DNA from 4 places in the Paenibacillus sp. sgz302164 genome. Region 3 is predicted to be linked to each of the others. Evidence: riboswitches for the same ligand, from Rfam matches in the RefSeq annotation. Region 3 holds a riboswitch; each other region holds the start of a gene.
The links. Region 3 has a riboswitch for cobalamin ahead of nrdI (class Ib ribonucleoside-diphosphate reductase assembly flavoprotein NrdI). Riboswitches for the same ligand answer to the same signal wherever they lie in the genome.

Region 1 (8,414 bases), on a different contig from region 3:
AACGAAACACGGTCTTCACCACGTTACAGGGGTTGAGCACGATCAAACGGGCCGCCCTTCGGAAAGCACCGACAACCGTCAAAAAATGATGGATAAGCGTCTTGGGAAGCTGAAAAACATTCAAGTAACGGACGCGATCAAAGTCGATGCTCCGCACGAGAATCCGGACCTGCTGATTATCGGCATGGGTTCCACAGGCGGTACGATCGACGAAGCAAGAAGCCGTATTGCCAAAGAGGGCATCACATCCAACCATGCTACGGTTCGTCTGCTTCATCCGTTCCCTGCGGCTGAGCTTGCTCCTTATCTCGAGAAAGCAAAAACCGTTATCGTCGTAGAAAACAACGCGACAGGTCAATTGGCAGATCAAATCAAGCTGCATGTCGGTTACGCCGATAAAATTAAAAACGTTCTTAAATATAACGGCAATCCGTTCTTGCCGGCCGAAATTGAACAAAAATGTAAGGAGTTGACCCTCGCATGGCAACGTTAAAAGATTTTCGCAACAATGTAAAGCCAAACTGGTGTCCGGGATGCGGAGATTTCTCCGTACAGGCGGCGATTCAAAGAGCGGCGGCTAACGTAGGCTTAGAGCCGGAAAACTTGGCGATTGTTTCGGGTATCGGATGCTCCGGACGTATTTCCGGTTACATCAACGCATACGGTTTCCACGGTATTCACGGACGTTCCCTGCCAATCGCGCAGGGCGTAAAAATGGCGAACCGCGATCTGACGGTTATCGCTTCGGGCGGCGATGGGGACGGCTTCGCAATCGGTATGGGACATACCGTACATGCTATCCGTCGTAACATCGACCTTACTTACATCGTCATGGACAACCAAATCTACGGCTTGACCAAAGGCCAAACTTCGCCGCGAAGCGCCGAAGGCTTCAAAACGAAAAGCACGCCTCAAGGTTCCATTGAGTCCGCGCTGTCTCCGCTTGAAGTAGCGATGGCTGCCGGAGCGACATTCGTAGCGCAATCGTTCTCCAGCAACTTGAAACAGTTGACTGCCGTTATTGAAGCGGGATTGAATCACAAAGGCTTCTCTTTGATTAACGTATTCAGCCCTTGCGTAACGTTCAATAAAGTAAATACTTATGACTGGTTCAAAGAAAACATCGTAGACCTGGACGAAATTCCGGACTACGATCCGACGAACCGCGTTATGGCTATGACAAAAATCATGGAAACACACAGCATGTTGACTGGTATAATATATCAGAACACAGCTAAAAAGAGCTATGAAGATATGGTTCCAAACTTCCCGCAGGAAGGTCTTGCGAAACAGAATATGAAGATTTCCGAAGCGGAATTCGAAAAGCTGCTTGCAGAATTTAAATAACAACTGCACCTTAAGGGCATACGGGGATCCTCCGTGTGTCCTTTTTATTGGGCGGTAAACAGAGAGGACGATTTCGATGAGTAAATTAGTTCCCGTAGGCATTTCGGCTCGCCATATTCATTTATCCCAAGAGCATATCGAACTTTTGTTCGGACAAGGCTACCAGCTTACAAGCATGAAGCCTTTATCCCAGCCCGGACAGTACGCGGCGGAAGAGACCGTTGCGGTGATCGGTCCGAAGGGGAAATTCGATAAAGTGCGCATTTTGGGTCCGGCGCGCAGCCAAACTCAAATCGAAGTATCGCGTACGGATGCGTTCTCTCTGGGAGTCAACCCTCCAGTGCGCGAGTCGGGAAATATTGAAGGAACTCCGGGTCTGAAAGTTGTAGGACCGCAGGGAGAAGTCGATCTGGAACGCGGTGTCATCGTAGCTGCGAGACATATTCATTTACATACGTCAGATGCGGAAAAATGGGGCATCGCGGACAAGCAATTGCTGCGCGTCAAAATGAACGGGGAGCGCCCTTTAATATTCGAAGACGTCATTGCCAGAGTTTCCGACCAATTTGCGCTCGATATGCATATTGACACGGACGAAGGAAATGCATCGGGCGTCAAGACCGGCGATTTTGCGGAACTGCTGGATTAGGAAAATTCGTCATTTTCACGAATACGCCATTTTCCTTTTGTCTATGCACATCTATAATGGTATAATAATATCTACATGTTTACATTTATAGAGCATGTGCAGTGCAAGCTTACGAAGAAAGCTTTCCACTAGGGGAGCTCTTAGGAGGAAGTAAGGAAAATGGCTAACAATGCGAAATCCGTCAAGGATTATTCCCAATATTTTCAGCCTCCTTCATTGACAGATGCCAAGAAGCGCGGAAAAGAAGAGATCGCCGTTCATTATGATTTCACCATTCCTGAGGAGATGCAGGAGTTCGGCACAAATAAATTTTATTTGATTCGCACCTTTGGCTGTCAGATGAACGAGCATGATACCGAAGTGATGAAGGGCATGCTGGAGCAAATGGGCTACCAATCTACCGAAGACAAGTACCAGGCCGATGTCATTTTGCTCAACACCTGCGCGATCAGAGAGAACGCGGAAGACAAAGTGTTTGGCGAGCTTGGGCACTTGAAAGCTCTTAAGGCTGAGAAGCCGGGACTTGTTCTTGGCGTATGCGGCTGCATGTCTCAAGAGGAAGCGGTTGTCAACCGGATTATGCAAAAGCACGCTTTTGTCGATCTGATTTTTGGCACGCACAATATTCATCGCCTGCCGACCTTGCTGAGGGACGCTTTTTTCAACAAAGAAATGGTTGTTGAGGTTTGGTCCAAGGAAGGCGACATCGTCGAGAATTTGCCCAAGAAGCGGGAAGGAATCCGGGCTTGGGTGAATATCATGTATGGATGCGACAAGTTTTGCACGTACTGCATCGTTCCTTATACACGCGGTAAAGAGAGAAGCAGAAAGCCGCAGGACGTCCTTGCCGAGGTGAGGGATCTGGCACGTCTCGGTTTTCAGGAGATCACGCTGCTCGGTCAAAATGTGAACGCATACGGCAAAGATTTCGAGGATATGTCGTATTCGTTTGCCGATTTGATGAACGATATCCGGAAGATCGACGTGCCACGGATAAGATTCACGACTTCGCATCCTCGGGATTTTGACGATCATTTGGTGGAAGTGTTGGGCACAGGCGGCAATTTGGCCGAGCACATTCATTTGCCTGTCCAATCGGGGAATACGGAAGTTTTGAAAAAAATGAGCCGCAAGTATTCCCGGGAACAATATTTGGAACTGGTTCGCAAAATTAAAACGGCGATACCGGGTGCCGTATTGACGACGGATATTATCGTCGGTTTCCCCGGCGAAACGGACGAGCAGTTTGAGGATACGCTTTCCTTGGTAAAGGAAGTGGAGTTTGACTCCGCGTTCACATTTATCTACTCGCCTCGCGAAGGTACGCCGGCGGCGGGCATGGAAGATAACGTGCCAATGGACGTTAAGAAACAGCGCTTGTACCGCCTGAACGAATTGCTTAACACATACAGCAAATTAAGCAACGAGAAGCTGCAGGGTGAAATTGTGGAAGTATTGGTCGAAGGGGAGAGCAAGAACAACCCGGACGTCCTTGCCGGACGCACCCGGACCAATAAGCTGATTCATTTTACGGGATCTAAGGATTTGTACGGTAAATTGATTCATGTCCGAATCACTCATGCGCAGACTTGGGTGCTGAAAGGCGAAATCGTGGAAGCGCCGCTAAAGATGTCCATATAAAATGATTTGTCAATAGTGAGGTTGAAGATTGGAGCGTGCAGTCGTGTCGGAACATAGTCACCATCATCCCCATGCGTTTGAAATGGAGCATTATACGAATACGGAATTAATTGTTCGTGAGGATATTTTGGCCAAAGCGAAAGAGCTTGCGGAACTGCTGACGACTTCGAACGAGGTGCAGTTTTACCAGCAAGCGGAGAAAAAAATTTCCGGTAATGAGCATATTCAAAAGCTGATCAGCGGAATCAAGAAAAAGCAAAAGGAAATCGTCGCTTTCGAGAAGTTTCAAAACGCCAAAATGGTGGATAAAATCGAGAAAGAGATCGATGAATTGCAGGATGAGCTGGACGGGATTCCTATCGTGAGCGAATTTAAACAGTCTCAGGAAGACATTAACTATTTGCTTCAGCTTGTCATGTCGGTCGTCCGCGATACGATTTCGGATAAAATCAACGTGGAAGCGGGCCAAGCGTCGAGTCCGAGCAGCTGCAGCGAATAAAGTGAATGAAACCGAAAATCGCCCTCTTGTCAGGCCAGATGCCGCTAGATGGGCGATTTTTGCCAATAGCTTACGGGTTCAAGTTCATGTTGAGCACAATGTTAAGGAGACGGTGTCATGATCACGGTACGAAATTTAAGCAAAGTTTATCCGCCGGACAATAAAGTGCTGTCTCAGATCAGCTTTCGCGTCGATGAAGGAGAATTCATCGCAGTGGTGGGAGGGAGCGGCAGCGGGAAAACGACGCTGCTGCGCTGCATCAGCCACCAGGAAAAATGGACGTCCGGCCAGCTCATCTACCAGTCGAACGATATTACGACGCCAGGGCTGTTGGATCGATGGAAGCTCGGCAAAGATTTCGCTTTTCTTGAGGAAAAGCCGGCGTTGAATAGAAATAAAAGCGCTATCAAGAATGTCATGATGGGGAAATTTTATCAAACGCCGATCCGTATTTTAACGGGAGCCGTTTCACGCGATGAGCATGTTATCGGGATGGACTATTTGGAAAAAGTAGGCTTGCTCGACAAAGGCGATAAAAAAATTAGCCAATTAAGCGGCGGCGAGCAGCAAAGGGTTGCGATCGCGAAAGCGCTCATCCATGGACCTAAAGTGCTGGTCGCCGACGAGCCGGTGTCGGGCCTGGATCCGAAAGCGACGGAATACATCATGAACGACTTGCGATCCTTATGCAAGGAAAGCAATTTGACGGTCATCGCCGCGCTGCACCAGGTCGAGCTCGCGGAGCGGTACGCAACGCGGATTTGGGGATTGGCGGAAGGCAAAATCGTACTTGACATCCCTGCCAGAGGGCTTACGATGCGAGAAAAACAGCTTATTTTCGGTGCGCCATGATTCAAGTGCTATTCGTATGCTTGGGCAATATTTGCCGCTCGCCTATGGCTGAGGCTGTTTTTCGCCATAAAGTGAAGCAGGCCGGCCTGGATGGGCGTATCGTTGTTGATTCCGCGGGCACGGGGGACTGGCACACCGGAGAGCGGCCGCATCAGGGAACGAGACGAATTTTGGACCGTCACCGCATCGATCATCACGGACTGACCGCAAGGCAAGTGAAGGCAGACGATTTTGAACAGTTTACATATATCATTGCCATGGATGACAGCAACATAACGAATTTAAAATCGTTTGCTCCGGATGCACATGGCGCCTCCATTCATAAACTGTTGGAGTTTGCCCCGGATAAGGGCGGCGGCAACGTCCCCGACCCGTACTACACAGGCAATTTTGAAGAAGTGTACGAGATGGTCGACAGCAGCTGCGAGCGCCTTTTCGCTTTTATCCGAAGCAGGGAAGGCATATAGCCTAGCCTCGGACGTCCTGAAAATTGCGCGTTTTTTACCACATAAGAATGTATAAGTTCTTTACAGCGCTAAAGCGCGTAGAACACATTCTTATTGGCGAATAAACCTACCTCTAAACGCGGTCGCTCATCTTCGAAAGACCTCGATAGAGGTTTATCTCACAACCAAATACGTTTACGGCCAGGTGCCCTTGCCAAGCAAGGGGTAACAGGGAATCGGGTGCAACTCCCGAGCGGTCCCGCCGCTGTAACCGGGGAGCCTTCTTCAATAACGTCACTCAGCCGCATGCTGGGGAAGACTGAAGAGAAGCATTGATCCGGGAGCCAGAAGACCTACCTATCCGTACACCTTAAAATGCCTTCGGAGAAAAGGAATGGTGAGTACATTGTCAACCGTATCGCTTATTTTTCTTGTTTTTGCTTTGGGATTGCGTCATGGCTTGGACGCGGATCATTTGGCTTTTATTGACGGACAAACCCGTTATAATTGGCGGATGGGAAGCCCGATCGCCAGATGGGTAGGCACTTTGTTTTCTTTTGGCCATGGGGCGGTAGTGGCCAGTATGGCGATTGTTTTGGGGATGTTCATCAAAGATTTTGAGTTTCCCGATTACTTCGATACTTTCGCAACATGGATTTCGATATTGTCGCTTTTCCTCATTGGAACGATCAATATTTATAATCTTCTGCGTTCGAAATACAAAAACGAGAGCTTTCAAATTAAAGGATACAAAGGGAAATTTATCGATAAAGTCGCCAAAGGGACAACCAATCCTTTTTTAATTATTTTGGTAGGCGCGATTTTCGCATTGGCTGCCGAAACGATTAGCCAAACGTCCGTTTGGGCGATTGCCGCAAGCAATAAAATCGAATACATGCCCGTTATTTTGGGGCTTGTGTTTATGTTCGGGATGATGCTGACCGATACGCTGGATTCGCTGATTGCTTACCGGATGATTCATCATTCCGGAAAGCTGGGGCAGTCGGCTTCAAGGCTGATCGGATGGGTGATCGTCATTCTTGCTTACGGGGTTTCGTTCTACGAAGCTTTTACGTTTTTCAATCCGTGGGCCGAACTCGATTTCGAAATCGTCGGCATCGGCATCTTTGTATTTTTACTGCTTTGCTTCGTGTTCGTCACGATACGTGCCAAACAGGAATCGCGTTCGCTCAGTTAGCGACGGCTGCGGAACGTTCCGCGGAAACCGCCGTTGACGAAAAGGCATCTTTACCCTGCCGGATGAGGGGAAGATGCCTTTTTTGCCTTTTTCGCACGCATGAGTATTTACAGTGCTGTTAACCCGGCGTTCTGCACGCACTCGGATATCGCCTGAAGCATACTCTTATGAATCGGAATGATAACATCCGTAGGTCCCAGAAGGAAAATTCCGCTTCTGTTATGAACGGTCGCTTTGTGAACATAAATTCTAAAGTGCTCCGAACCGGGAGTGAGTGAAGCGGACTCCTGATTCTTGGATCGCGCATTGACAAAAGTGATTGCTTTCATAGCTCCCACGTCATAGGGCACGATGCTGATCATATCTTCAAGCTTGAAGTAATAATTCACGTGCGGCTTATGAAGGACCAGTTCTCTCGTGGAAACCGTCAGCCCGTAATCCTTCTTTTTGTGGGACATCTTAAGATCGCCCTCAAGCGATTTGATCTGAATAAAATCCGGATTCATGGGACAGCCTCCTTCGCTATTCTGCTGATCGCTATTCTATCAGAATACCACAATCCGGCGGACTTGTTAACGGAAGCTTGTCAATCGTTATCCGGCCTGAAATTGAATCAGACAGACGGTGCCCTTATTCGGATTGCTGGAATAGGAAATTTTGCCGTTCATCGACTTTATGATGCTCATGACAACGACGAGGCCCAGGCCGGTTCCATCCGCTTTGGTCGTATAGAACGGCATTCCTAACGAATTGATTTGCGTTTTGCTCATGCCGACCCCGGTATCGGATATCCAAACATGAATGGTAGATTCGGTTAGGTGTGTATGTACGGTAAGCGTTCCGCCGTCAGGCATGGATTCGATCGCATTTTTGATCAAATTCATCAGGCACTGGCGCAATTTTTTCGATTCTCCCCATATGTAGAGAGGGGAGTCGCTGCTATGCGAGATGTCGACCGTTATTTGATTGGAGACAGCGATCGGATTCATAAATCGGAGCATCGAAGCAAGCTCTTCCTTGATATTCAGCTTTTCCTGCTGACTTCTGTTCGGCTTCGCATAATGCAAATAGTCGCTAATAATCGCATTGGCCTGATCGATGCCGGATAAAGCGAGCGAAATGAAGCGTTTGCGCTCTTCCTCGGAAAATTCCTTCTGTTCCATCATTTGCAAAAAGCCGCGGGTCGTCGTCAGCGGATTGCGGATTTCATGGGAGACCGAAGCGGCCATTTGTCCGATCATGCGGTCTTTTTCGAGATGCAGCAATTTCTCTTTATTGATCTCCTGCTTTTTGACGTGGAAAAAAAGAAAGGTCACGAACCAGCTCGAAACGAAGGACAGCGATACCGCGTAAGCGGCATACACGTAGTTTTGGTCAAGCAGTGCGGGGCCTGCCGCCAAATAAAGCGCCAAGTAACCGAACATCAGGACGGATACGAATATAAATTTGGCTTTGAAGCTGTCGGCGACCATCTTCCGCTTCAAATAGAGGCCCGCCGCGAGCATGAAGGTGCTGCCGAGCAGTACGGGAAGCAGTTCATTTTGCAAAATGACCAGATTGCCGAAGTTGAATGCGATCCACGTAAAAATGCCGGGTACGGATCCCTCGAAGAGGATCGCTAGCGTAAGTGAGACGGGAATCAGATGCAAAGTATAGACAATCGGCTCTATATCTTCATAGCCCAAATAGAAATAGGTGAGCACGAAGAGGATGAGGACGAAAAGAATTTTACGCTTTTGTTCTTTGTATACATATATAGGAGTAAGAACCAAGTAGATCAAC
Region 2 (8,414 bases), on a different contig from region 3:
AAGCGTGAATGACCCGCTGCACGACCGGGTACTGCTCGTCCGTAAACGGATGCTCGCCAAGCTCCTCCGTAATCATCTCGAAGCTTTTTTCCTCAATTTCCTGCGGTTGTACGGTTAAAGGTTTGAACTCTGTATGAAATTCCACGTAGAATTACGCCTCCTTATTGATCGACTCCCCGATATGCCGAACGACTCCGTCAAAATCCGAGAACAGCGTCCCGTATTCGATGCCCGGCCTGCCGATGACGATGCTTTCGATGCCCATCTCCAGCGCCGCTTCGAGCTTTTCGTCCACCGCTCCGACTTTGCCGCTTTCCTTCGTAATCATCAAAGTTACGTTGTAATGTGCATACAGCGCTTTGTTCAGCTCTTTGGAAAAAGGCCCCTGCATGGCGACGATGTTTTTTTGCTCGATGCCGAGCTCCTCGCATTTTTCCATGTTGTCTTTGCGCGGCAGCATGCGGGCGACGAGTGTCGTGTCAGGCAAACCGTTCAGCCGGTCGGCAAAAATTTTCAGCGTCTTGCTGCCCGTAGTCAGCATGATGCAGCCCTTTTTTTGCGCGGCGGCCTCAGCGGCCTGCTTGTAGTCGTCCACGATCGTGACGAGCGCGCTCTGCTCGTAGGCAAGACTTTGCCGCTCGAACCGCACATACGGAACTTGCGCCGCTTGCGACGCGGCCATGGCGTTCTTCGACGCTTCCTCGGCAAAAGGATGCGTGGCGTCCGCTACGACGCGAACGCCCTTGTCGGCAATCAACCGCCGCATATCCTCGGCTGTCAGCCTGCCTGTCAGCACGGGCAGCCCTGCGGCTTCCATGCTTTTGGCGGCGCTCTCCGTGACGACCGTCGTCAGCACGGCATGCCCGGCTGACCGGATCCGCAGCGCCAGCTCCCTGGCATCGCTTGTGCCCGCTAAAACGAGTATCATCGCTTCGTTCCTCCCGCGTGCTCGTGCTCATGCTCGTGATCGTGGTGGTCATGGTCGTGGTCATGATGATGATCGTGTTGATGATGGTCGTGATCATGATCATGGTGATGGTGATGTCCGTGATCATGGTCATGGTCGTGATGATGGTGGTGATCGATATGCTTCATCGCCTCTAGACGGTATTGGCACATGTCGCAGTTCATTTTAACCTCGTCCTGCACCGCTTCCAGCGCCCGGCCGATCAAAATTTCCTGCAGCAGCGGATGGAAGCCGAAGTAAGGAGCCAAATGAAATTCCTGCTCCCGATACTGCCGGCGGTATCCTTCCACCATTTCCTCCATCCGCTGAATCAAAATGCCTGTAAAAAGAAAATAAGGCAAAATAATTACTTTTTTGGCGCCGAGCTTGATGCATCGTTCCACGCCGTCATCCATCAGCGGAGCGGTAACGCCGATAAAAGCCGTCTCCACCCATTTTACTTTCAGCCGTTCCCAAAGCAGCCTGGAAATTTTGAACAGATCGCTGTTGGCATCCGGATCGCTGCTGCCCCGGCCGACGATCAAAAACGCCGTGTCCTCCAGCTCATTCTCCAGCCGAACGCCGGAATCCTGCACTCTGGACGTTAAAATGTCCAAAATTTGATCGTGTACGCCGATCGGTCTGCCGTATGTAAACCCGATATGCGGGTATTTCCGCTTAGCCTCGTCAATCGCCGCGGGAATATGAATTTTGGCATGACCGGCCGCAAATAAAATAATAGGTATGACCACAACCCGGTCCGCGCCAAGCTCGATACAGCGATCGATTCCTTGAGCGATGGTCGGCTCGACGAATTCAAGGAAACAAGTCTCTACGATAAAACCGTCCATCTTCCCGGCAATTTCCGCAATAAACTGCCGGACCTCCTCATTGCCTTCCTCATCCCGGCTTCCGTGCCCTACAAACAAGACAGCATTCATGTCTTTATCCCCTCCCAAAACTTCACCGTGCTCTATCCATAAAAAACGAACATGCTGGTATAACGTTCTAATCGCCGCAGACGGCGTTTTCAATGACGAATCCTTGCGCTTCCTGGTGGCGGTAGCCTTCTATTTCTTTAACGCGTTTAAAAAACTTGTGGAACCGCTCGTTCGGATGCCCTTCCCGCTTGTACCGCTCGACAATTCTGACGACCTGCTCGACGAGCTCCGACGGATCGATGCCTTCCGCTACCGGTTGGGCCGGATGCGCGTTTCTGCCGACGGTTTTGCCTCCCAAAAACAAATCGAACTTTTCCTTCCGGTATACGATGCCGATATCCTGCTGCACCGCGCCATAGCAAGCCATGCCGCAGCCGTTGAAGCCGATTTTTAGCTCCTTTGGCACCTCCATGTTGCCGATTCTTTGATGCAGCGCCTCCGCATAAGGAATCGATTCCCCTTTTTCCAGATTGCAAAAGTCGCAGGCTTTAATCTGCGCAACGTCGCCGATCGGCGAAAGCATGAGGCCGAGCTCGCGCAGCTCGGAAGTGATTTCCTGCGGATTGTCCGTCTGGATGCGGACGATCAATTGATGGTGCGGCGAATATTCGATGTCGCCCCGGTCGCCGACGATTTCGCCCAGCGCGCATAACTGCGCCGCGCTCAGCCGTTTATTTGCGATCCCCGGGCTTACCGCAAATTCAAAGATCGACTTTGTCGCGGCAAACGCCATCGGCTCCAAAGCCCCCGCAGTGCCGCCGCTGCCCCGGGAAACCAGCTCCAGCGCCTCCAGCGCCAGCTGCAAAGGGCTGCTGGCTTGGGCCGCCGCTTGCGCTGCCTGCCGAACGGCCGGCTCTCCGCCGGCTGCGGCTCCCGCTCTTTCGCTTCGGTCTTCGGCCGGAGCCTCTTCCTCCTGCGCGAGCGCCCAAGGCTCCGCCTCGGCCCGCAGCCGCTGATGCGGCTTGAGCGGCTGCGTCTCCGCGCCCAGCGTATATTTGCGCTGATACCCGCGCGGGGTTATCAGCAGGCCGTCATAATTTTGGGTCGCCGAGTTGCCGATAATAATCGTTGTCAGCATCCCGATATCGTGATTCAGCATATCGGCCAGCGTCGTTACGACGACGTGCTCCCGATCCCGGTATGCGCTCTTGACGATGCCGACCGGCGTTTGCGGCGAACGGTGCTGAAGCAAAATGCGCTGCGTCTCGACGATTTGACGCGTCCTTCTTCCGCTGCGCGGGTTGTACAGCGCAATGACAAAATCCGCCTGCGCCGCGGCTTCCACCCGCCTTTCAATAAGCTCCCACGGCGTCAAATGGTCGCTCAAGCTGATCGTGCACGCATCGTGCATAATAGGCGCGCCCAGCAAGGATGCGGCGGAATTGATGGCCGAGATGCCGGGGATGATTTCAACTTCGACGCCGTCCGCTTGCGTCCACCCTTGCTCCATCAACACTTCGTAGATAAGGCCGGCCATCCCGTACACACCGGCGTCTCCGCTTGAGATAACCGCTACCTTTTTCCCCAGCTTCGCTTGTCTGACCGCCTCCTGCGCCCGGCTCACTTCCTCCGTCATTCCGGTTCTTACAATTTGCTGTTCCGAAATCAAGCCGGATATAAGATCGACATATGTATTGTAGCCGATGATGATTTCACTTTCTTGAATAGCCTCGCGCGCCCGCTTCGTAATATGTTCGAAACTTCCCGGCCCGAAACCGATGACGAGCAATTTCCCCGGCATAGCAATCACCCTTTCTAAAAACCTTTTGCACGAATAAAAAAGCATTTCCAACACAACATCATGTTAGAAATGCCTGGTTTGAACGTCTTTTCAATAAGCACAGGAGCAACCGCCCTCTAACACACCCTAATTCCTCGTAGGGCAAAAGTGTCGTTCAAACCGGGCAGGTCTCCTGACTTCGATCATACTCCCGGCGTCTTCCCGGGTATTGCCCAGTGACATGCTGCCAAGGAGAGGCTTTGCTCCAAAGCCCGATCGTTACAGTGGCGGGTCCGTGCCGGATTCTCACCGGACTTCCCTTTTAACTGAATGAAACGTATCATTCAGCACCTGGTTCCATCCATATGCAATTAAAATCATCCTATCATCAATCGTATGCATTGTCTATGCAATTATTCATAGACAGAGCGGTAGAGACCTTCCAGCAAACTCTTATAATCGGCCGGATCGTACGCAATTTCGGAAAAGCCGACATGAATCACTTTGTTTGTCGTACGCACGACAAAAAAACTTTCTTCCGTCCGCGCCGGATCGATGTATGTATAGCATTCCAGGTGAGTGCTGCCTGTTCTGTTTTGCAAAAATTGCGTTGCCTCGATACTTAGATTTGCGTATTTGGGCATGAAAACTCTCCTTCTTAACGAACGTTCTTTGCGGCGGCCCGATACCGGACAGAAGCGTAAAAAACAAGGTACAAACAGCTAAGAACCAGCATAAACACGCCGATAAAAACGAGCGCATCCCGCTGCTCCAGCAGCTTTAAGGAATCTTGCGCGATCGCCCAGGGCTTGCGGAATAAATCCCAGCTATTATACCGCAAAAAGCGGCCCAAAAACACGCCAACGCTGCACAGCAGCAGCAAGACGCCGGCCAACATCCAGCTTGCGGCCGGGCGAAGCAGTCCCTGCCATATTTCGTGCACGAGATAGAAGGCAAACAAGCCGACCCAAAGGGCAATAATCGCCGTAAAAGCGTTCAGCAATACGTCAAAATGTACGGGAACCGACGATTTCAAATATGTCAAATGCACCAGATCCGTCAACATATACGGAGCATTCGGCAAAAACAGCAGCCATACCAGCAATCCGATCAGCAGTCTGATGCGGAATGTTTGCTGCATATGCCACCAGTAACGAACGGCCAGCGCCGCCGCCAGCGGAATCCAGGCCAGCATCAAGTTCGGCGCAATCAGCCATCTGTACAGAAAACTGCCCGACGACCCGTAAATACGGACCAGCAGCAGCGCCGTACAAGCCGCTGACGCGACCGCAAGCATACCGACCAAGTAAAACAAAGCCCGATTCATTTGCACATATATTTTGAAATTCAGCAGGAACAGCTCCTTTCGACGTTTCTATTATACCGCACAATCTATGAAACACGAATTCTCTCTTTAATTTTCCGAATATTCGTACTATAATAAAACTATCACGATATCGCTTTCAAAATTTCATATTTGGAGGAGGATTCATTATGGGCGGACAGCAAACCGGCGGATTGATCTTTGTGTTCACAGGCACAAGCGGTTCCGGTCGCAAAACAATTGCGCACCAAATTGCCAAAGAGCTCGGCTTCTCATCGGTTGCATCTTACACAACACGAACTCCAAGACCTAAAGAAATCGAAGGCAGAGATTACAAATTCATTTCACGGAAAGCGTTCATCGATGCGGATATTAACGGTGAATTTTTTCAGACGGCGGAAATCGACGGAAATTTTTACGGAATCAAACGTGCGGACATCGATCAAGCTCTCAAGGAACACGGCTCTATTTACGTTATCGTCAACCGCTATGCGGCCAACCGTTTCAAATATGAGTTCGGCGAACGGGCTGTCCGAATTTTTATTTATGCAAACAAGCAGACGATTATGGAAAGGCTTCTGGCGCGCAGCACGCCGATGGACGTTATCGATCATTATATGAACCACTATATCGAGGAAGTTTCCTACCGCAAGCAATGCGAACATGTATTTGAAAATATGGACTTGAGTCAGACTACGGAACTTGTGAAAAACACAATGCTTTCCTACGTACCGGCGCCAGCAGGCTGAACCACCTAAAAAGAGACCCGCCTTTACAGGCTGGAGTCTCTTTTTTTAGCGATTCATGCTCCGCGCATGCTTGCGTCTTAACGCCACATGGCCGCCCAATAAAGAAACCGGCACGATGACGATCAGTCCGATGATTTGGTACCAAAAAGCAACGCCGGGATTGGAAATCAGAGAATCAAAGCCGACCGCCGCGCCAATCACGCCTATGCATCCGGCATTGAAGTACTCGGCCCGTTTGGCTACCTTGGCCGCTACGTAAGCGCCGTAGAAAGACCAAAACATGCCGATAACCAAAAACGCAGCCAGCCATCCCGTGTAAGAATAAATTTTCATCAGATCTTGTTCATTGTCAGATTGCGTGGACAAAAAAATGAGGCTTATGCTTGCAGAAGATAAAAAAGTCCCTACATTGTCCACAATTACGCCTAAAATTACGGCTAAAAAATGAAAACTTTTTTCGCTTTTTTTGTTTTGTTCATCCATATTATGATGTGTTTACCTTTCCTATATACTACTGCCGACTACCATTCATCATAACATGGACGTATGCGGAGTATCCAGTTTGGCGGAATATTCGCTTATTTAAGCGTGCTTATGGCGTCACGGTCGGAGTTGCAGTTGTCGTAGCTGCAGGCGTTGTAGTCGGCGTCGAAGTGCCAGTTGCCGTTGCTGCAGGCGTAGCGGTTGGCGTCGTAGTCGGCACTGGCGTTGTCGTGGCCGAAGGTATGACAATATATCCTTTGTCCGCCAGGGAGCGAATAATTTTGACGACTTCGGCTCTAGTGATCGCTCCATTAGGAAGAAAAGTGCCGTCCGGGTAACCGTTGACCAAACCCAAGTTGGCTGCCCAGAGGACGTTGTCCGTATACCATTGTCCGCTTGGAACATCGCTGAAAATGCTTTGCGCCGTGCCGGCAGCATTTGTCGGGCTTGGGGTCGCCGTTCCGACATCCAGCGGCCGAACATAGCCTTGATTTCTGGCCGCAATATCAGGATTACGGTAATGATCGACGCTTCTCGCCCTCATATTGTTGCTGGTGCATCCGGCTATTAAGGACATGGACAACACGGCTGCCGATAAGCACAAATAAAACTTTTTCATTGTTAGCTCACTCCTCTGTTAGTTTCCTTCATAGCATTTGCACGAATCCTTCAAATCAATCGGACGTTTTGACTCCTATGTATGGAAACTAACCCGGTTAGCAAAATGAGACCCATTTAATCAAAAAAATGCCGCTTGCTTACCGGTTGTTAAAAACCGATAAAACAGCGGCATTCTTTTTAAAAATGTGAAAACCGAATTACAAATCAAGAAAGCTTTGGATCAGCAAAAACGGCAGTGCACCAATCGCAATAAATGCATAAAGAAAACCTTTTAAAAAACTCATAACTTGTTTCACAATAATCACTCCTATTCTTTTGTCTATATTGTGAACTTAGTTCCATCTTACTCCTTTTTTTCGGCCGTTTTATTAAAGGAACATGAAAGCAACATTAATTTTCACAGCAAAAATGGCCGCAATCGCTTCCACTTGTGATTAAAATCATAGTCAACAAAATTAATTCTCATTTATTTCCATTTTATGTATTTCATTATTGATAGTTTTATGTTACTATATATATCATAATGATGTTATTATTTCTCATATAACCCTTTATATGGGCATTTGTATGCAGAATCTTGCATCATTATCCATTGCGCTTGCTAGTCTTAGATGCGCACTAAACTAGTACAGCCCAATATTGACCATTGGTTAAAAAAGGAGGCGATGTTTAAGTAGCAGTATCCAAACCATTTGTTTCCTTTAAACGGGAAAACAAAACTAAACCATTTAAGTTGGGAGAGATTCATTGATGAGAAAAGTATGGGTATCTATGATTACGGGTGCATTTTTGCTGGGGGCTGTGCAATCCGCACAAGCGGCTCCGCAGAGCAAGCCTGATGCTCTGAAAGATTGGTCTCCTGCCTTGTTCACAGCGGAAAATTGGAGCGCACCGAACGGAACTCCGGGCGAAGAAAAAATTTGGAAGTATCTCGACAGCAAAAAAGAGAAGCTGCAAATTGGCAAACGCGTTGCGCTTAAAGATCAAATTAAAATCGTGAAACAAGAAACCGACGCTAAGACAGGCGTACAGCATTATCGGTTAAAGCAGTATATTCAAGGCGTGCCGGTTTATGGCGCGGAGCAGACGGTGCATATTGATAAAGAAGGAAAAGTCACTTCCTTCTTCGGCAGTGTGCTGCCGGATGACAATCAAGCGTTGTCCAAAGGCATCGCTTCCCAAATTACGGAACAGCAAGCCATCTCTATTGCCGAGAAAGATACAGAAAGCATCGTCGGTAAACTTGGCGAGCCCCAAAAAACACCAAAAGCTGAGCTGAACGTATACTTAAATGATGGACAACCTGTGCTCGCCTATATAACGGAGGTCAACGTTCTGGAGCCAACGCCGACCCGCACGCGTTATATAATTAGCGCCGAAGACGGCAGCATTATATTCAAATACGACTTGCTGCAGCATGCCACGGGTACAGGCACAGGCGTACTGGGCGACACCAAAACGTTCACAACCACTTTATCCGGTTCGACTTACCAATTATTCGATAGCACCCGTGGCAACGGCATTGTAACTTATACCGCTTCCAACGGCACCTCGCTGCCTGGAACTTTACTGACCAAGTCCAACAATGTTTGGACGGATGGAGCAGCGGTAGACGCGCATACGTACGCAG
Region 3 (6,306 bases):
AGCGGGCGCCCGCGAAAGCAGCATCGACGAGCATGGGTACCGATAGCGGCGGCAGTGAGAGCCAGCGGAAGCAGGCGCCCACGAAAGCGGCATTGACGAGCGAGCGCGGGTACCGGCGTGAGCGGGCGCCCGCGAAAGCAGCATCGACGAGCATGGGTACCGATAGCGGCGGCAGTGAGAGCCAGCGGAAGCAGGCGCCCGCGAAAGCAGCATTGGCGAGCGCGGGCACCGGTAGCGGCGGCAGTGAGAGCACCATTGGCGAGCGCGGGCACCAGTAGCGGCGGCAGTGAGAGCCAGCGTGAGCGAGCAGTCAGTGGCGGGAGCGAGCGCCGCTGGAAGCCGGCCGCGCGGCGTCAGTGCAGACCCGGCGCGCCCAGCGGGAACGCGCCGAGCGGCTCGTAGGCCGGCTGTCGGCCCAGGTGGCTGCGGTAGAGGACGATGTCCTCTACCCGCCACGCGGCCCAGCCGGCCGCAGGCGCCGCCTCCGCCAGCGCGGCGCGCCGGAAGGGCCCCGCCGCTGCGCGGTAGCGGCGGGCCAGTGTGATGTGCGGCCGGTAGGGGCGAGCCTCGGCCGGGAAGCCGTGGCGGGCGCAGGCGCCGCTAACTTCGCGCTGGAGCTTGCCCAGCGCATCGAGGTCGCCGGCAACGCCCGCCCACAGCACCGTCGGCGCCGCCGGCGGCCCGAACACGCCGAGTCCTTCGGCGTGCAGGGCTAGCGGTGTCGCCGACGCGGCGAGCTGGCGCAGGTCGTGCGCCAGCGCTTCCGCAGTCCCGGCGGATGCGTCGCCGAGGAAGCAAAGCGTAATGTGGACGTCCTGCGGATGCGTCCACTTGTGAAAAGGCAGCTTCTCCTGAGCGCTGCCTTTCCACGCGTCCAGCGCCGCTTTGGACGCGTCGGGGAGACGGATGCCGACGAACAGCCGGTACGGGTCGGCGGAAAAATTTTGAAGAGACATACTATTCCTCCTAGAGCTTTGTATTGGTGCCGTTTGACATGCGGACTTAAAGCTTAGCATGTCCAGCAGAGGTTTTACTTGATGCGTGAGGCGAATCTTGCTATCATAACCATAGTATATTAAGCAAAGGTGGGTTATTCATGAGCAATCGTGCGTATAATTTTAATGCGGGGCCTGCGGCGCTTCCGCTCGAAGTGCTGCAAAAGGCGCAGGAGGAGCTTGTCGAATTTAAAGGAATCGGCATGTCGATTATGGAAATCTCCCACCGCAGCGCGGAATATGAGCAGGTCCACAACGAAACTCAGCAGCTGCTCAAACAAATTTTCGGCATTCCGGAAGGGTATCAGGTGCAATTTCTGCAAGGCGGTGCGAGCACGCAGTTTGCCATGATTCCGATGAACTTCCTCAAACAGGGCAAAGTGGGCAGCTATGTTCTGACCGGCGCTTGGGCGGAGAAAGCGGTTCAGGAAGCGGGATTGTTCGGCGAAGTGTCCATCGCAGCCAGCTCGAAAGAGCAAAAGTTTATGAAAATTCCGGATTTAAGCGAAATCAACATTCATCCGGATGCAGCCTATTTGCACCTCACTTCCAATGAAACGATCGAAGGGGCGCAGTTCCAAAGCTTTCCGGACACAGGCAGCGTGCCGCTGATCGCCGATATGTCCAGCGACATTTTGAGCCGTCCTGTCGATGTGTCGAAATTCAGCATGATCTACGCGGGCGCGCAAAAAAACCTCGGTCCGTCCGGCGTTACCGTCGCTATCCTGAAAGAGGACATGCTCCAGGATTTGCCAAAAACCATTCCAACGATGCTGCGCTATGAAATCCATGGCAAAAACAACTCGTTGTATAATACGCCGCCGGTGTACTCCATCTACATGGTAAACCTTGTGCTGAAATGGATTCAAGAGCAGGGCGGACTTGCGGCCATCGAGAAAAACAACCTCGAAAAAACAGGCCTGATCTACAGCGCGATCGATCAAAGCGGAGGCTTCTACCGCAGTCCGGTCGATGCGGGCAGCCGTTCGATGATGAACGTGACGTTCCGTCTGCAGGATGAGGAGCTTGAGAAGAAATTTATTAAAGAGTCCGAGCAGAACGGCTTTGTCGGTTTGAAAGGCCATCGCAGCGTAGGCGGATTAAGAGCTTCGACTTACAACGCGGTAACGTACGCTTCCTGCAAAGCGTTGGCTGACTTTATGGCCGATTTCCAAAAGCGCAACGGATAAATCGACCGGCTGGACTTGTATCATTCAATTTTTAAAGCTATTCAGGGCGTTGTTCCGTCCCTGGATAGCTTTGTTTGGTGTTTTGGCATAAAATTGGATTTATTTGGGAGAGAGGGCTTCGTCCCGTTGTTGTTGCATGGGGTCCTAAAGGCCTATGAGGATGCTGGCATGGACCTATTTTTTTGTTTTTGGTGCACCACTTTCGTACCGGATTATCCCCAGTTTATCCCCAGATTTGCAAGCGAATATCCCCAGCGCATTGCTCTGAATGATGAAATCAGGACTCCGATTTAGCCCGCGCCGGACAAGGAACAGCCGAAAATGACGTTCCTTATTTTGCCATTTCACGCCTTTTATCCACATTTTTTTTGCCGTTTTTTATAGCTGAACGAGGCTTCCGAAATGAGAGATTTTCGAGGTTTGATAGTCGGATTTGCTCATTGACAAACACTATATCTTGATATAAATTGAAATCTATCAACTATATCTCGTGATGGATAGGTGCTTCGCGTTCTAGAGACACGCACGAAGCTTAATAGGGAAGTCCGGTGCAAATCCGGCGCGGTCCCGCCACTGTTCAGGAGGAGTTTTCATCCGATTGCCACTGGCTTGCTCCGATAGGAAAGCCGGGAAGGCGGATGGGAATGATGATCCCAAGCCAGGAGACCTGCCTATTCGTAAGAATCACCCCTACGGCAGATAGGAAGGTGTCCAGACTCCCACTCCAGTGGCAGGCGTTATGTTCGCATGTTCCTGTGGCGTATTCGGTCCTTCTTTTTGCCGAATGCGCCATTTTAATGGTTTTGACAGAAGGAGACGAAATCCCATGCTGATTGCTTACGATTCCAAGACGGGAAATGTCCGCAGATTTATTAAAAAATTAAATTTGCCTGCGGTTCAAATTGAAGAGGCGATGAAGATGGATGAACCTTTCGTGCTTGTCACCTATACGACAGGCTTTGGTCAAATTCCGGAGAAAGTCGCACACTTTTTGGAGCGGAACCATCCTAGGCTCCAAGGCGTAGCGGCCAGCGGGAACCGGAATTGGGGAGATGGATTCGCAAAGAGCGCGGACCGCATCGCCGAGCGTTACGGCGTGCCTGTGCTCGGCAAGTTTGAACTGTCCGGAACCCGGCAGGATGTTCAGCGATTTGTTCAGGAGGTGCACGCAATTGCGGCATATTGAGTTAAACAACCAGATCATGCAGCGCGGTGTCGACGGCTTTTTTCAATTGGAGAAAGACCGGGAAGCCGTGCACGAATTTATGGAAGAAGTGAACCGCAACAGCCTTCATTTTGCCGATACGGCTTCGAAGGTTCGTTACATGATAGATAACAACTTTTACGAGGATGTTTACGAGAAATATTCCGCATCCGAAGTTGAAGATACATACAAAATCACTCACGAATATAACTTCGAATTCTCCTCGTATATGGCGGCTTCGAAGTTTTATACGGATTACGCTTTGCGCAGTGACGATAAAACCCTTTATCTTGAGCATTATGCGGACCGGGTCGCGATTGTGGCGCTTTACTTGGGTCGCGGCGATGCGGAAACGGCGAAACAGTTGGCGAAATCGATGATGGAACAGCGGCTGCAGCCTGCGACGCCGACGTTTTTGAATGCCGGCAAAAGCCGCAGGGGCGAGATGGTATCCTGCTTCCTGCTGGAGATGGACGATTCGCTGAATTCGATTAACTATGTGCTGGGCACGTGCATGCAGCTGTCCAAAATCGGCGGCGGCGTGGCCGTCAATCTGTCCAAGCTGCGCGGCCGCGGAGAATCGATCAAAGGCGTCGAGCGTGCGGCCAAAGGCATTATGCCGGTGCTCAAGCTTATGGAGGACGCTTTTTCCTATGCGGATCAGATGGGCCAGCGCAAAGGTTCCGGAGCGGCGTATTACAACATCTTCGGATGGGACCTCATGGAATTTTTGGACAGCAAAAAAATCAATGCGGACGAAAAGTCGCGCCTCAAAACGCTGTCGATCGGTTTGATCGTGCCGAATAAATTCTACAAACTGGCCGAAGAGAACCAGCCGCTGCATGTGTTCGCGCCTTATACGGTATACAAAGCGTACGGCAAGCACCTTGACGATATGGACATGGACGAGATGTACGACACGCTGCTGGCGGACCCTAGAGTCAAAAAGAAACCGGTGATGAGCGCCCGCGAAATGCTCGTAAAAATCGCCACGACGCAGCTGGAATCCGGCTATCCTTACATGATGAACCGCAGCAATGCAAATTTGGCGCACCCGCTCAAGCAGATCGGCGCGATCAAGATGTCTAACCTTTGCACGGAAATTTTTCAGCTGCAGGAGACGTCGGAGATCGGCGATTACGGCGATGAGAACCTGATTCGCAGAGATATTAGCTGCAATCTGGCTTCCTTGAACATAGCGAATGTCATGGATCTGAAAAAGCTGCGCGAATCGGTGCACGAGGGCATGATTGCGCTGACCTCCGTCAGCGATATGACGACGGTCGCCAACGCGCCGGGCGTAGCGAAGGCGAACCGCGAGCTGCACTCGGTCGGACTGGGTGCGATGAACCTGCACGGATATTTGTCCAAAAACAAGATCAGTTATGAGAGCGAAGAAGCGAAAGATTTTGTCCGCACGTTTTTCATGGCGATGAATTTCTTCTCGATTGAAAAAAGCATGGAGATCGCGAAGTCGAAGGGCGAGACGTTCGACGGGTTCGAGCTTTCGGAATATGCCGGCGGCGCTTATTTTGACCGCTACTTGCAAACCGATTACCGCCCGGTCACAGACAAGGTGAAACAACTGTTCGAGGGCATGCAGATTCCTTCTCCGGACGATTGGGCCAAGCTGAAGGAAGAAGTGCGCGCTCACGGGCTTTACCATGCGTACAGAATGGCTATCGCTCCTACGCAAAGCATTTCGTACATCCAGAATGCGACTTCCAGCGTCATGCCGATCGTCGAGCCGATCGAAACGCGGACGTACGCGAACTCGACGACGTATTACCCGATGCCGTATTTGCGAAGAGACAATTTCTTCTTCTATAAATCGGCGTATCAAATGAACCAATTCAAAATTCTTGACCTGATTGCCGAAATCCAGACGCATGTCGATCAAGGCATTTCGACGGTGCTTCATGTCAACAGCGATGTGACGACCAGACAGCTTGCGCGCTATTATTTGTACGCTGCCCGTGTCGGGTTAAAATCGCTCTATTACACGCGGACGAACCAGCTCTCCGTTGAAGAGTGCGTCAGCTGTTCGGTGTAACGGGAAGGGGAATGAATACAAGATGACCACCAAGAGAGCCGTCAACTGGAACCGGCCTGACGACGATTTTACGATCACGTTCTGGAATCAAAATATTATGCAGTTTTGGACGGACGAAGAAATTCCTCTGTCTGACGATAAAATGTCCTGGATGACGCTGAACGAAGCGGAGCGCGACCTGTATATGAAAGTGCTGGGCGGGCTTACGCTGCTCGATACGATGCAGGGCGGCGTAGGGATGCCAAGAATTTTGGAGCATGTGGACGGGCTGCAGCGCAAAGCGGTGCTCAGCTTCATGGGCATGATGGAGCAAATTCACGCCAAATCGTACAGCAGCATTTTTACGACGCTGTCTACGACGGAGGAGATCAACGACATTTTCCTCTGGGTGGAGCGAAATCCGTATTTGCAGTTCAAGGCGAATACGATTGCCAAATATTACGACGGCATTCACACCCGCAAGGATCTGTATTTGGCGATGGCGGCATCCGTGCTGCTTGAAAGCTATTTGTTCTATAGCGGCTTTTTCTATCCGCTGTATTTGGCCGGCCAAGGCAAGATGACGAGCAGCGGCGAAATCATAGATCTGATTTTGCGCGACGAAAGCATTCACGGGCTGTATGTGGGCGTGCTTGCCCAGGAAGTGTACGAGGAGCTGACTCCGCAGGAGCAGGACGAGGCTTACGAGACTTTGACCGCGCTTCTGAAGGAGCTTCATGCGAATGAGGAAGGGTACACGGAGGATCTGTACAGCGCGATCGGCCTGGACCGGGAAGTGAAGGCGTTCCTGCGTTATAACGCGAACAAGGCGTTTATGAATCTCGGGCTCGACCCTGCATTCCCGGAAGAGGAGATCAATCCGAT
Region 4 (8,414 bases), on a different contig from region 3:
CGGACAAGCGGTTTTGGCGGATCGGATGCCATTTGTGAAATCGTTAACTTCTCGACACTTAACAAAGATTTCCGGTTCGCTGTCACGCTGCACCTCTTTCGGAACGGTCTCCCATAAGCTGGCAAGCCCATACAAACAGCATAATCGCCAGCCCCGGAAACAGCATGACATGTGGAGCCAATTGGAAATATGCCGTCGCATCGTGCAGCATGACTCCCCATTCGGGTGTCGGCGGCTGCGCGCCGAGACCGAGAAACGAAAGACCGGCAATCATGAGTACGACCCTCCCCATATCCCATGCGCCGAATGCGGCGAGCGGGGAAACGATTTTCGGAAAAATATAGCGCCTCATAATGCGAAAGTGCGAATTGCCCGACAGACGCGCATACAAAATATAATCTTCGCGGCAAGCTTTTTGAACGAGGGTGCGAATAAAACGAACATAGGTTGCCCAGCGAACCATAATGATAGCTGCAACCATATTCGTCAGACTCGGGCCTAGAATGCCGACGGCCGCAACCGTGATCACCATGTCGGGAATGGCAAGCATGCCATCAATCGCACGCATCAAAATGCGGTCCGTTAGACCGCGCAAATACCCGATGAAAAGACCGATAGGCAAGCTGATGCATACCGTAAACACCATAATCATACACGCAACCGTTACAGTCGTTCGTATGCCGTACATCGTTCGCGACAATACGCAGCGTCCCAAATGATCGGTACCGAAAGGGTATTCCAGGCTGGGGACGGCCAGCCGGTTCAATAGATCAATTTGCAGCGGATCGTGAGGAGCGAGCCAGGGCGCGGCCACCCCGATGATGACGATAACCGTCAACAACCCAATTCCGGTTAGTAGACTCCCGTTGAAAGTGAACCGTGTTGTATTCAATCCGTGTTTCCCCTCTCCTATTGGGCCGACAGCCGCGGGTCCAGAGAAACTTGTACAGCCTCCACCAGCAAATGAATCGACACGATCAGGAAAGTCGCGAAGATCACATACCCCTGAATGACCGGATAGTCTCTAAATGCAATCGCGTCAATCAAATATTTGCCCAAACCCGGCCAGGCAAATATCGTTTCGACAATGACATTGCCGCCCAGCATAAACGCAAAATTCGTACCCATGATCGTCAAAAGAGGCAGCACTGCATGTTTAAGCACATGAAATATAAAAATACGGCTTCTGGACAGCCCTCTCGCTTTGGCAGCTTTAATAAATGGCATATCGTGCAATTTCAACATATTCGCGCGCAAAACCCGTGCATACATAGTACCTAGCCCAAGACCGAGCGTAACTGCGGGTAAAACCAGATTGGACGCGCCGCTGCGGCCCATGGAGGGAAACCAGCCGAGCCGGACGGAGAACAAATAGATCAAAAGAAAGCCGAGCAAAAACGAAGGAAGAACAGACCCCGCAAGCGCCAAAAACCTGCCGGTTCGATCCAGCCATCCGTTGGAAAAAATAGCTGTCGTAATTCCCAAGCCAAAAGTAAGGAATACCATGATGGCAAATCCGGCTGCAGCCAATTCTAAAGTTGCGGGCAACCTTTTGACGAGTTCGTCCAGTACCGGTTCTTTGGAAACGTAAGATTGACCCCACTGCCATGTGAAAACGTCGCGCAGCCAATGGATGTACTGCATCCATAGCGAATCCGTGAGCCCCAGCTGCCGGCGCAATGACGCCAACGCTTCCGGGGAAGCGGGCACATCGTGCGCCTTCAGCAGGATGGCAGCCGGGTCTCCGGGAGATACCCGCATCAAAATGAAAGTCAAAGTAGAAACCATAAATATAACGATGACGAGTTGGGCCACACGTTCCAACCAAAAGCGAATCATTGAATGCTTCACCTGTTATTCCGTCATATCGACTTTAGAATGAATGTAATAGTACTCGATCGGATGAGGAGTAAATCCTTGCACGCCTTTTTTAGCGCCAAATACATTATTGGGATGAACGATAAACGACTGCGGCAGATCGGTGTTCACAATTTCCTGGGCTTGTACGGCCAATTGATTTCTTTGAGCCGGATCCGACGCCAAAAGAAGTTGATCCAGAATCTGTTCCAACGGCTGCGACGCGTACCGGCTGACGTTGGACTCGCTATTCGACCGGTAGAACGTGTTCAAAAAATATTGCGGTTCGCCTGTATGCGCCGTTAACATGCTGTACATCGATAAATCCCAATCATCCTTCAGCAAAGCGTCATCGATATTTTCCACTTTGCGAATGTTGATCTTAATGCCTTCTTTTAATAACTGGCTTTGGATGACCTCGGCCATGACGGACAGCTCCGGCCTCTGCGGAAAAGTTAACAGTGTCGCCTCGAACGGTTTCCCCTGTTTTTCCCAAATCCCTTGCGCATTTTTCTGCCAGCCGCCCTGTGTCAGCAATTGCCCGACAGTGAGGTTTTGCGCCGCACGTTCTACTTTACCAAACGGAAGTACGCTTGGAAATGGGCCTTTTGCTGCAGTGCCGTAACCCTTCATAACGGTACCTGCAATAGCCTCCCGCGGAATCGATTGATCTACCGCCCTCCGGTTAGCCGCATCCTGGAACAAGGGGGATTTCATATTAAAAAGCATCATGTGTGTCCGAAGCGACGGGGCCGACAGCACCTTGGTCTTGTTGTCCTTTTCCAACAAGGCCGCACTGTCGATCGGAATATCGGTCGCGACATCCGCTTGACCCGACTGCAGCGCCATCAAACGGGCATTGCCATCCGTTACGAATTTCATCGTGACTTCGGACAATAAGGCCGGTTCTCCCCAGTAATTCGGATATCTCTCGACGACAAGCGACTCGTCTTTGTTAAACTGTTTGATTTTAAACGCCCCTGTCATGGCGGGGTAACCGCTTTTCGCATCCATCGACGCCGTATCCAAGATAATCGTGGACGGATCTGCCAAATTAGATACCAATGCGGCATTCGGCTTGTCCGTTACGATTTTCAATTCATGCGGCGCGACGACCTCCACGGATTTCAGCTGCAGCAAATCTTTGGCTAAATGGCTCTTCTCGATCGAGCGCTGCAGCGAACTTTTGACACTTTCCGCGTCCATCGCCTTTCCGTTATGAAAAGTGGCGTTTTCCTGCAGTTTAAACACCCATGTCGTCGGATTTACCTGCTTCCACTCTTTGGCCAGCCAAGGAGCGGGCTCCAACTTTTCGTTGAGACGAACCAGTGTTTCACCGGCGCCGGAACGCATAACGTCCCAACTGTCCGCTCCGTGGGGGTCTACGCCGGAAGGCTTCCACGTGTAAGCTACGGTCAGCTTTTTGGCTGCGGACGATTGCTTTGTGTCCGTTCCGCTCGTTTTGTCCTGCGTAGAACATCCCGCCAGCGAAAGCACAACCGCTGCAATCACTCCCCATTTAATCAGCGAAAATCTGTTTTCCATTGTTCTCATCTTGCATCCCCCTTTTAGTAAAAAACAAAAAAAGCACACCCGACCCAAGACAAGCAGTCGGAAATGCTTTTTATACGCGTACATGGCTAGACAACGGCTAAAACCGCTTCAGCATGAAGGGGTTCATGGACTTAGACATTTTACAAATGAGCACATCCAACCACCTCCCTAATATCCCGTAGATCTAACAGTGATGTTGAAACAGGCAGGTCTCCTGACTAAGAGTATGACTTCCGGACCTTCCCGGGTTTATGGCCCAGTGGCTTTTCCGAAAGAAATCAGCCGGCATGGCTGAACCTCATGTACAGTGGCGGGTCCGTGCCGGAATTAAACCGGACTTCCCTTTTAAGCGATTAAAGCTTAGATACAAACTTTAACTACACCTATTTCCAAAATATGAAGTTGTGAGAAACTCTCTTAATATTAGTTATGAAACCCGAAAATGTCAATGTACGAAAGTTCGCACGCTTAACCGATCATTTGCTGCGAAATGGAATGAGTTTGCGCACGCGCTCGTCTCTCAGCCAAACTCCACCCCAAGCCAGGACAGCAAAATATACCGGAAATAAAATATGCGTAAAAAGCGGCGCGTCCATTCGAATATGCGTGGCAACCACCCCGCCAAAATAAGCGGTCAGCAGCAGCGCACCCAGAAAAGATGTACGAGGAACGGCGTACAGAATGGTAGAAATCAGCCCGAGTATGCCAATTACGGCGATATGGTGCTCGGCATAGCCGAGAGCAACTGTGCCTTCTACAACGGGTACGGGTTGAATGAACTTAAAAATGCTATCGAACAGCATAAACAAAATAACCAGCCAGCTCATGATTCGCGCCGTCCAGAGCCTGCCTCTTGATATTTCGGTTCTCATGATTTCCTCACCCTTCTAGGCTATGTCATGCACTCATATTATCATAAACACAGGGGCAAGATTTCTTCTTAATTGCTATATTCTAAAAAATTCCTCTCCCGCATTGGCAGGAAAACGGTCGGTCATTCCGGCATTGCCGGGCGTTCCCTGCCGTCCATCGGATACCATCGGATTACTTCGCGCGGCGGTCCAGCCAATCCTTCCTCCGCCAAAACGCCCTGCCAACGGACCCCGCCCGGCCCGTCTGTCGTATCGCCATTTTTAATAACGGGGCCGCTCTCGTATACATAATTCGATATGTTTCTTAGAAAGTTGGCGACTTCGGCAGGGTCGTAAACATGACGATGAAAAATCGCCTCATGATCGGTCACATCCAATTGAAGCATGCCGACCGAATCCATCAATAGCCAGTTTTCATCGCTGGGAATGTTAAACATCCTGACATTGGACCACAGTTCCAGCGGAGGCAGCGCCGTCTGTTCATAGCGTTCATACAGTTCATGAAACATCTCTGTAGAAGCGAGGCACTCCCCGCTCGGGTTGAAATAGCAAAGCGCTTCGGGCAGTTGAAGCAGAACACCAGCGATGTCGGTCACGGCCAAAAGCTCAGGAAGCGATTCATAATCCTCAGGCAAAAGCGGCGCTTGATCGTCCATTTGACCAAACGTATACGTGGAACGGATGCGGATGAACGCCTCGTGATCGGCGCAAGCCTGCCGTCCTTCGGGATATCCCCACGCCTGCTGCGCCGCGCGCTCCAAATTGTTCGGGAACGTATAAGGCCCGAAAAAGCCCATTGACCAGGCCCCGAATATCATGGCCTCCTCCGACGGGTCGCCCATGTCGTCCGGCCAGGGCCTGTCGACGACGTCAACCTGAATATACCCGTTGACTTCCGGACGGTATGGAACAAGCAGGCTGGGGCCGCCGAACACCCACTCTTCATAGGTTTCCTTTATACTTACAATTTCGAACCGCCGATTAAGCATCTCTTCTATTTTGCGGATCGAAACGGCCTCCGACAAGAGCACCATAACTCCCTGTGAAAAAAATCCTTTAGGCATATATCGCACCTCTATCCTCTCATTCTTCTTTCCATATATCGGCAAATTATACTGCGTTCTGGATAGGTCTAAAGCCTCGTTCTGCCGCCTTGACATGCACCCAAAAGGCTGCATATAATAGTTGCCGTTGAATGGCAAGGACGAAATAAACTGCATGATTTGAACGCCGCCCCTATCGGGGAAATTTACGATCGCTGGATTGGAAAGTATGAGCGGCAGCGGATCGATGCTTTGCGCGAACTTAAAGAAAAACTGGAGGAGAATAAAAATGACTGATACGACCTTTGTTTATGTTACTTACATCGCCACGACACCGGAAAAACTGTGGGAAGCTCTGACAAGCGGCGATTTTACCAAAAAGTATTTCTTTGGAAGCGATGTTCAGTCCGATTGGCAGGAAGGCTCAAGCATCACCTATTCCCGTAACGGAGAAGTCTCCGATCACGGAATTATCCTGAAGTGCGAACCGCATCGATTGCTTTCCTTTACGTGGAATTACGTGAATGATCCAATCGTCCGCGAGCAGCCGTCACGGGTCACTTTTGAGCTGAGACCGATGAAAGAAGCTGTAAAATTAACGCTTAAGCACGAAAACCTGCTGCCCGCCGACTTGCTGGATAAAGAGGATACGTTCGAAGGATTGAACAACGGATGGCCGGCCGTCCTAAGCAACTTGAAAAGTTTGCTCGAAACGGGAAAAACGCTGTCCCCCATTTCCATCTAACCCTGAATCGAATAGGGATGTCACTCGTTGAATAGGCTTCCTTTCCGGTTGGCGGCTTAGCCGTTCCCAGCCTCGCTTGGCAATCGCGACACTCTGTGAGGGTTAGGGGAACGAGTGTGACTAATTTGGGGGACAGCCGCTTTTTCTGAGCGCGTGCCTCACCCGGTGCAGGTCGTGGAATTGCACGAATGGGCAGAAATCAGCTTGCTAGGGAGAAAACCTGCGAAAGTGCAGGTTTTTTTCTCGAAATTGGCTTATTTTGGTGAAAAGCCTGCAAAAGTGCAGGAATTTTCGCTGAAAGTGAACCTGAGCCCATGTCCCCGCTGAAAAGCCTGCACTTTTGCAGGAATTCTTCGTGTACAGCGATCACGGGCGCAAATTCATGTATTTTTGCAGGTTTTCTTCGTGCAGACGGGCAGATTATGGCTATCTCCTCTAACGTGGGGGTTTTTGGGCAGCCTGCACTTTCGCAGGTTTTCTGTTTACCAACCCGCCGGGGACGTTTTTTGGGCAAAAAAAGAAACCCTTCTACCGAAGGGTGTACCAAGCCTAAGCATAGCTCTTCTTTTCTAACGCTTTTACTTGCCGCCGGCAATGCTTTCCCCTGCTAACGACCTTTCAAACATCTCAATTATTTCCAAAAACCGCTCCGCCTCGCGGAATACATGATCCGCCAATAGCGGATGAATAATGCTTTTTATTTTACATTGGTCGATTAAATCTCTGGCCGTCTTTTTGAAATCGCGCAAAGATTTTACGGATACCCTGTTCTGATCAAGGAATTGGTTTAACAATGGATCTGTCTGGGACTGAGGCCGCATGGAGGATAAATCCCTGGCTTGAAACAATAATTGATCGAAATCATGGCTAAAATCGCGGGCTTGATCGACAAGTTTTCGCTCGGACGGATCCAACAAGTGGCCGATGAACTTCGCATGGTCGGCCATGATCCGCAGGAAGAACACATTTTCATCAATAATGGCATCTTGCAGCGGTTCAAGATTGCCTTGGTTTAATTCTTCCAGCCGATTGCGGAAATAATTCGCTTCCCGGCTGGTATGATCCACCAATAGCGGAAAATTCGTTTGCCCCGGCAGTTGGCAGGTTAGGATAAGCCCCAATATTTTTCTTTTAAAAGCCCATATATGCGATGCAGCCGTATGTACTTCCGTATTAAACTGCAGGATCGTCGTCGGATCCGTATGTTCATCCAAAGCATGCGACTGCGCTTCAATTCCTTCAAAAATATGATAAAAATGGTGAGCCTCCTGGATGAGTTGAGTATCCTCTTGGCGAAATCCCAAGCTCAAGAAAAACGAATGTTCCTTCATAATCCGGGACCAAAAACGGATTTCATCCAAAGATCGACCGACAAATCCATCACTCATGAGCAGCCCTCCATTAGCTTCCTTTCTGTTTACTTTTATATATGATCAGGATGTTTGGCTTCATTACCATAAATTGAAAAACGCATGGGAATTTTGATGAAACGATATTCCATACGGCCAATATCCAACATAATATATAAAAAAAATTTGCAAAGGAGCTGCTAATTTGAAAAGAATACCAGTGGAGGGTTTTGTCGTTCATTCCAACGAATCAGGAAACGAACATGCTCATGGACTTTATATTACATCTTGGGACGGTCGGCCCGTTTATCATGTACACCCTTATTCCGGCGTTACTTCTTATGATGACGGGCATGTCCATCAATATGCCGGCGTAACCGAGCCGGCTCTAACCGGAGTTCCGCACGTGCACAGATACCATACCATGACGTCAGTCAATCAAGGTCACACTCACACGATTCACGGTGTAACGGGTCCGGCGATCGACATTCCCGGCGGCGGTCATTATCATTATTTTGAAGGGTATACAACCCTAAATGGAAGGAGGCCTCATGTGCATCATTACCAGGGAGCTACCGGCCATCAAGCTTAAGAAATGCCTTTGCCTCCGACAGGACGCAGCTTGATAGGCTCCGCTCCCGCGATCAAAGGCCTGCCGCGCTGCAAGAGCGCCAATACTCCCTCATTGCGGAGGGAAGCGTCATGGGCTTCCGAGCTTCCCCACAATTCCGTTACCCATACGACATTCGGATCGTCCTCCGATTCGTTAACGATATAAAGCGCGCAGCCCTCTATCGCGTTCATCAGTTCGGCTCCTTCGAGCAAAATTTGCACAAGCGCGTCCCTTTGCCCCGGATGGGCCGTTATTTTAGCATACATTGCGAAATTATTCATAGTCGCCACCTCTTTTAGGAATGATTTCCGATTGCATCTTTTTATAATGCGCCACAATTTCAGAGCTTATTTCCGTCATTTTCGCTATGAGAAAATCCGG

Region 1: another riboswitch for cobalamin. It lies ahead of AC0LWT_RS20610 (HoxN/HupN/NixA family nickel/cobalt transporter); the one in region 3 lies ahead of nrdI (class Ib ribonucleoside-diphosphate reductase assembly flavoprotein NrdI).
Region 2: another riboswitch for cobalamin. It lies ahead of cobJ (precorrin-3B C(17)-methyltransferase); the one in region 3 lies ahead of nrdI (class Ib ribonucleoside-diphosphate reductase assembly flavoprotein NrdI).
Region 4: another riboswitch for cobalamin. It lies ahead of AC0LWT_RS20445 (ABC transporter substrate-binding protein); the one in region 3 lies ahead of nrdI (class Ib ribonucleoside-diphosphate reductase assembly flavoprotein NrdI).

Annotation. Positions count from the first base shown of each region.
Region 1 covers NZ_JBVYOL010000012.1:138,661-147,074, reverse strand. Annotated here, with positions in the region: gene AC0LWT_RS20645 (2-oxoacid:acceptor oxidoreductase subunit alpha) at 1-493, shown strand, start outside; gene AC0LWT_RS20640 (2-oxoacid:ferredoxin oxidoreductase subunit beta) at 481-1,347, shown strand; gene pduL (phosphate propanoyltransferase) at 1,424-1,996, shown strand; gene miaB (tRNA (N6-isopentenyl adenosine(37)-C2)-methylthiotransferase MiaB) at 2,156-3,637, shown strand; gene AC0LWT_RS20625 (YlbF/YmcA family competence regulator) at 3,720-4,136, shown strand; gene AC0LWT_RS20620 (phosphonate ABC transporter ATP-binding protein) at 4,254-4,988, shown strand; gene AC0LWT_RS20615 (low molecular weight protein-tyrosine-phosphatase) at 4,985-5,455, shown strand; cobalamin riboswitch at 5,621-5,809, shown strand; gene AC0LWT_RS20610 (HoxN/HupN/NixA family nickel/cobalt transporter) at 5,829-6,632, shown strand; gene AC0LWT_RS20605 (hypothetical protein) at 6,740-7,138, opposite strand; gene AC0LWT_RS20600 (ATP-binding protein) at 7,226-8,414, opposite strand, start outside.
Region 2 covers NZ_JBVYOL010000006.1:234,365-242,778, forward strand. Annotated here, with positions in the region: gene AC0LWT_RS12225 (precorrin-8X methylmutase) at 1-145, opposite strand, end outside; gene cobK (precorrin-6A reductase) at 152-928, opposite strand; gene AC0LWT_RS12235 (sirohydrochlorin chelatase) at 925-1,887, opposite strand; gene cobJ (precorrin-3B C(17)-methyltransferase) at 1,955-3,628, opposite strand; cobalamin riboswitch at 3,774-3,977, opposite strand; gene AC0LWT_RS12245 (hypothetical protein) at 4,021-4,251, opposite strand; gene AC0LWT_RS12250 (DUF1361 domain-containing protein) at 4,266-4,934, opposite strand; gene AC0LWT_RS12255 (guanylate kinase) at 5,102-5,680, shown strand; gene AC0LWT_RS12260 (hypothetical protein) at 5,726-6,013, opposite strand; gene AC0LWT_RS12265 (S-layer homology domain-containing protein) at 6,273-6,782, opposite strand; gene AC0LWT_RS12270 (M4 family metallopeptidase) at 7,535-8,414, shown strand, end outside.
Region 3 covers NZ_JBVYOL010000014.1:18,742-25,047, forward strand. Annotated here, with positions in the region: gene thpR (RNA 2',3'-cyclic phosphodiesterase) at 354-956, opposite strand; gene serC (3-phosphoserine/phosphohydroxythreonine transaminase) at 1,097-2,185, shown strand; cobalamin riboswitch at 2,668-2,874, shown strand; gene nrdI (class Ib ribonucleoside-diphosphate reductase assembly flavoprotein NrdI) at 3,012-3,371, shown strand; gene nrdE (class 1b ribonucleoside-diphosphate reductase subunit alpha) at 3,358-5,442, shown strand; gene nrdF (class 1b ribonucleoside-diphosphate reductase subunit beta) at 5,465-6,306, shown strand, end outside.
Region 4 covers NZ_JBVYOL010000012.1:100,483-108,896, forward strand. Annotated here, with positions in the region: gene AC0LWT_RS20430 (ATP-binding cassette domain-containing protein) at 1-86, opposite strand, end outside; gene AC0LWT_RS20435 (ABC transporter permease) at 83-892, opposite strand; gene nikB (nickel ABC transporter permease) at 910-1,839, opposite strand; gene AC0LWT_RS20445 (ABC transporter substrate-binding protein) at 1,855-3,411, opposite strand; cobalamin riboswitch at 3,599-3,813, opposite strand; gene AC0LWT_RS20450 (DoxX family protein) at 3,888-4,283, opposite strand; gene AC0LWT_RS20455 (DUF4261 domain-containing protein) at 4,406-5,347, opposite strand; gene AC0LWT_RS20460 (SRPBCC family protein) at 5,616-6,071, shown strand; gene AC0LWT_RS20465 (hypothetical protein) at 6,271-6,666, opposite strand; gene AC0LWT_RS20470 (DUF2935 domain-containing protein) at 6,650-7,459, opposite strand; gene AC0LWT_RS20475 (YmaF family protein) at 7,626-8,012, shown strand; gene AC0LWT_RS20480 (putative quinol monooxygenase) at 8,009-8,314, opposite strand; gene AC0LWT_RS20485 (helix-turn-helix transcriptional regulator) at 8,307-8,414, opposite strand, start outside.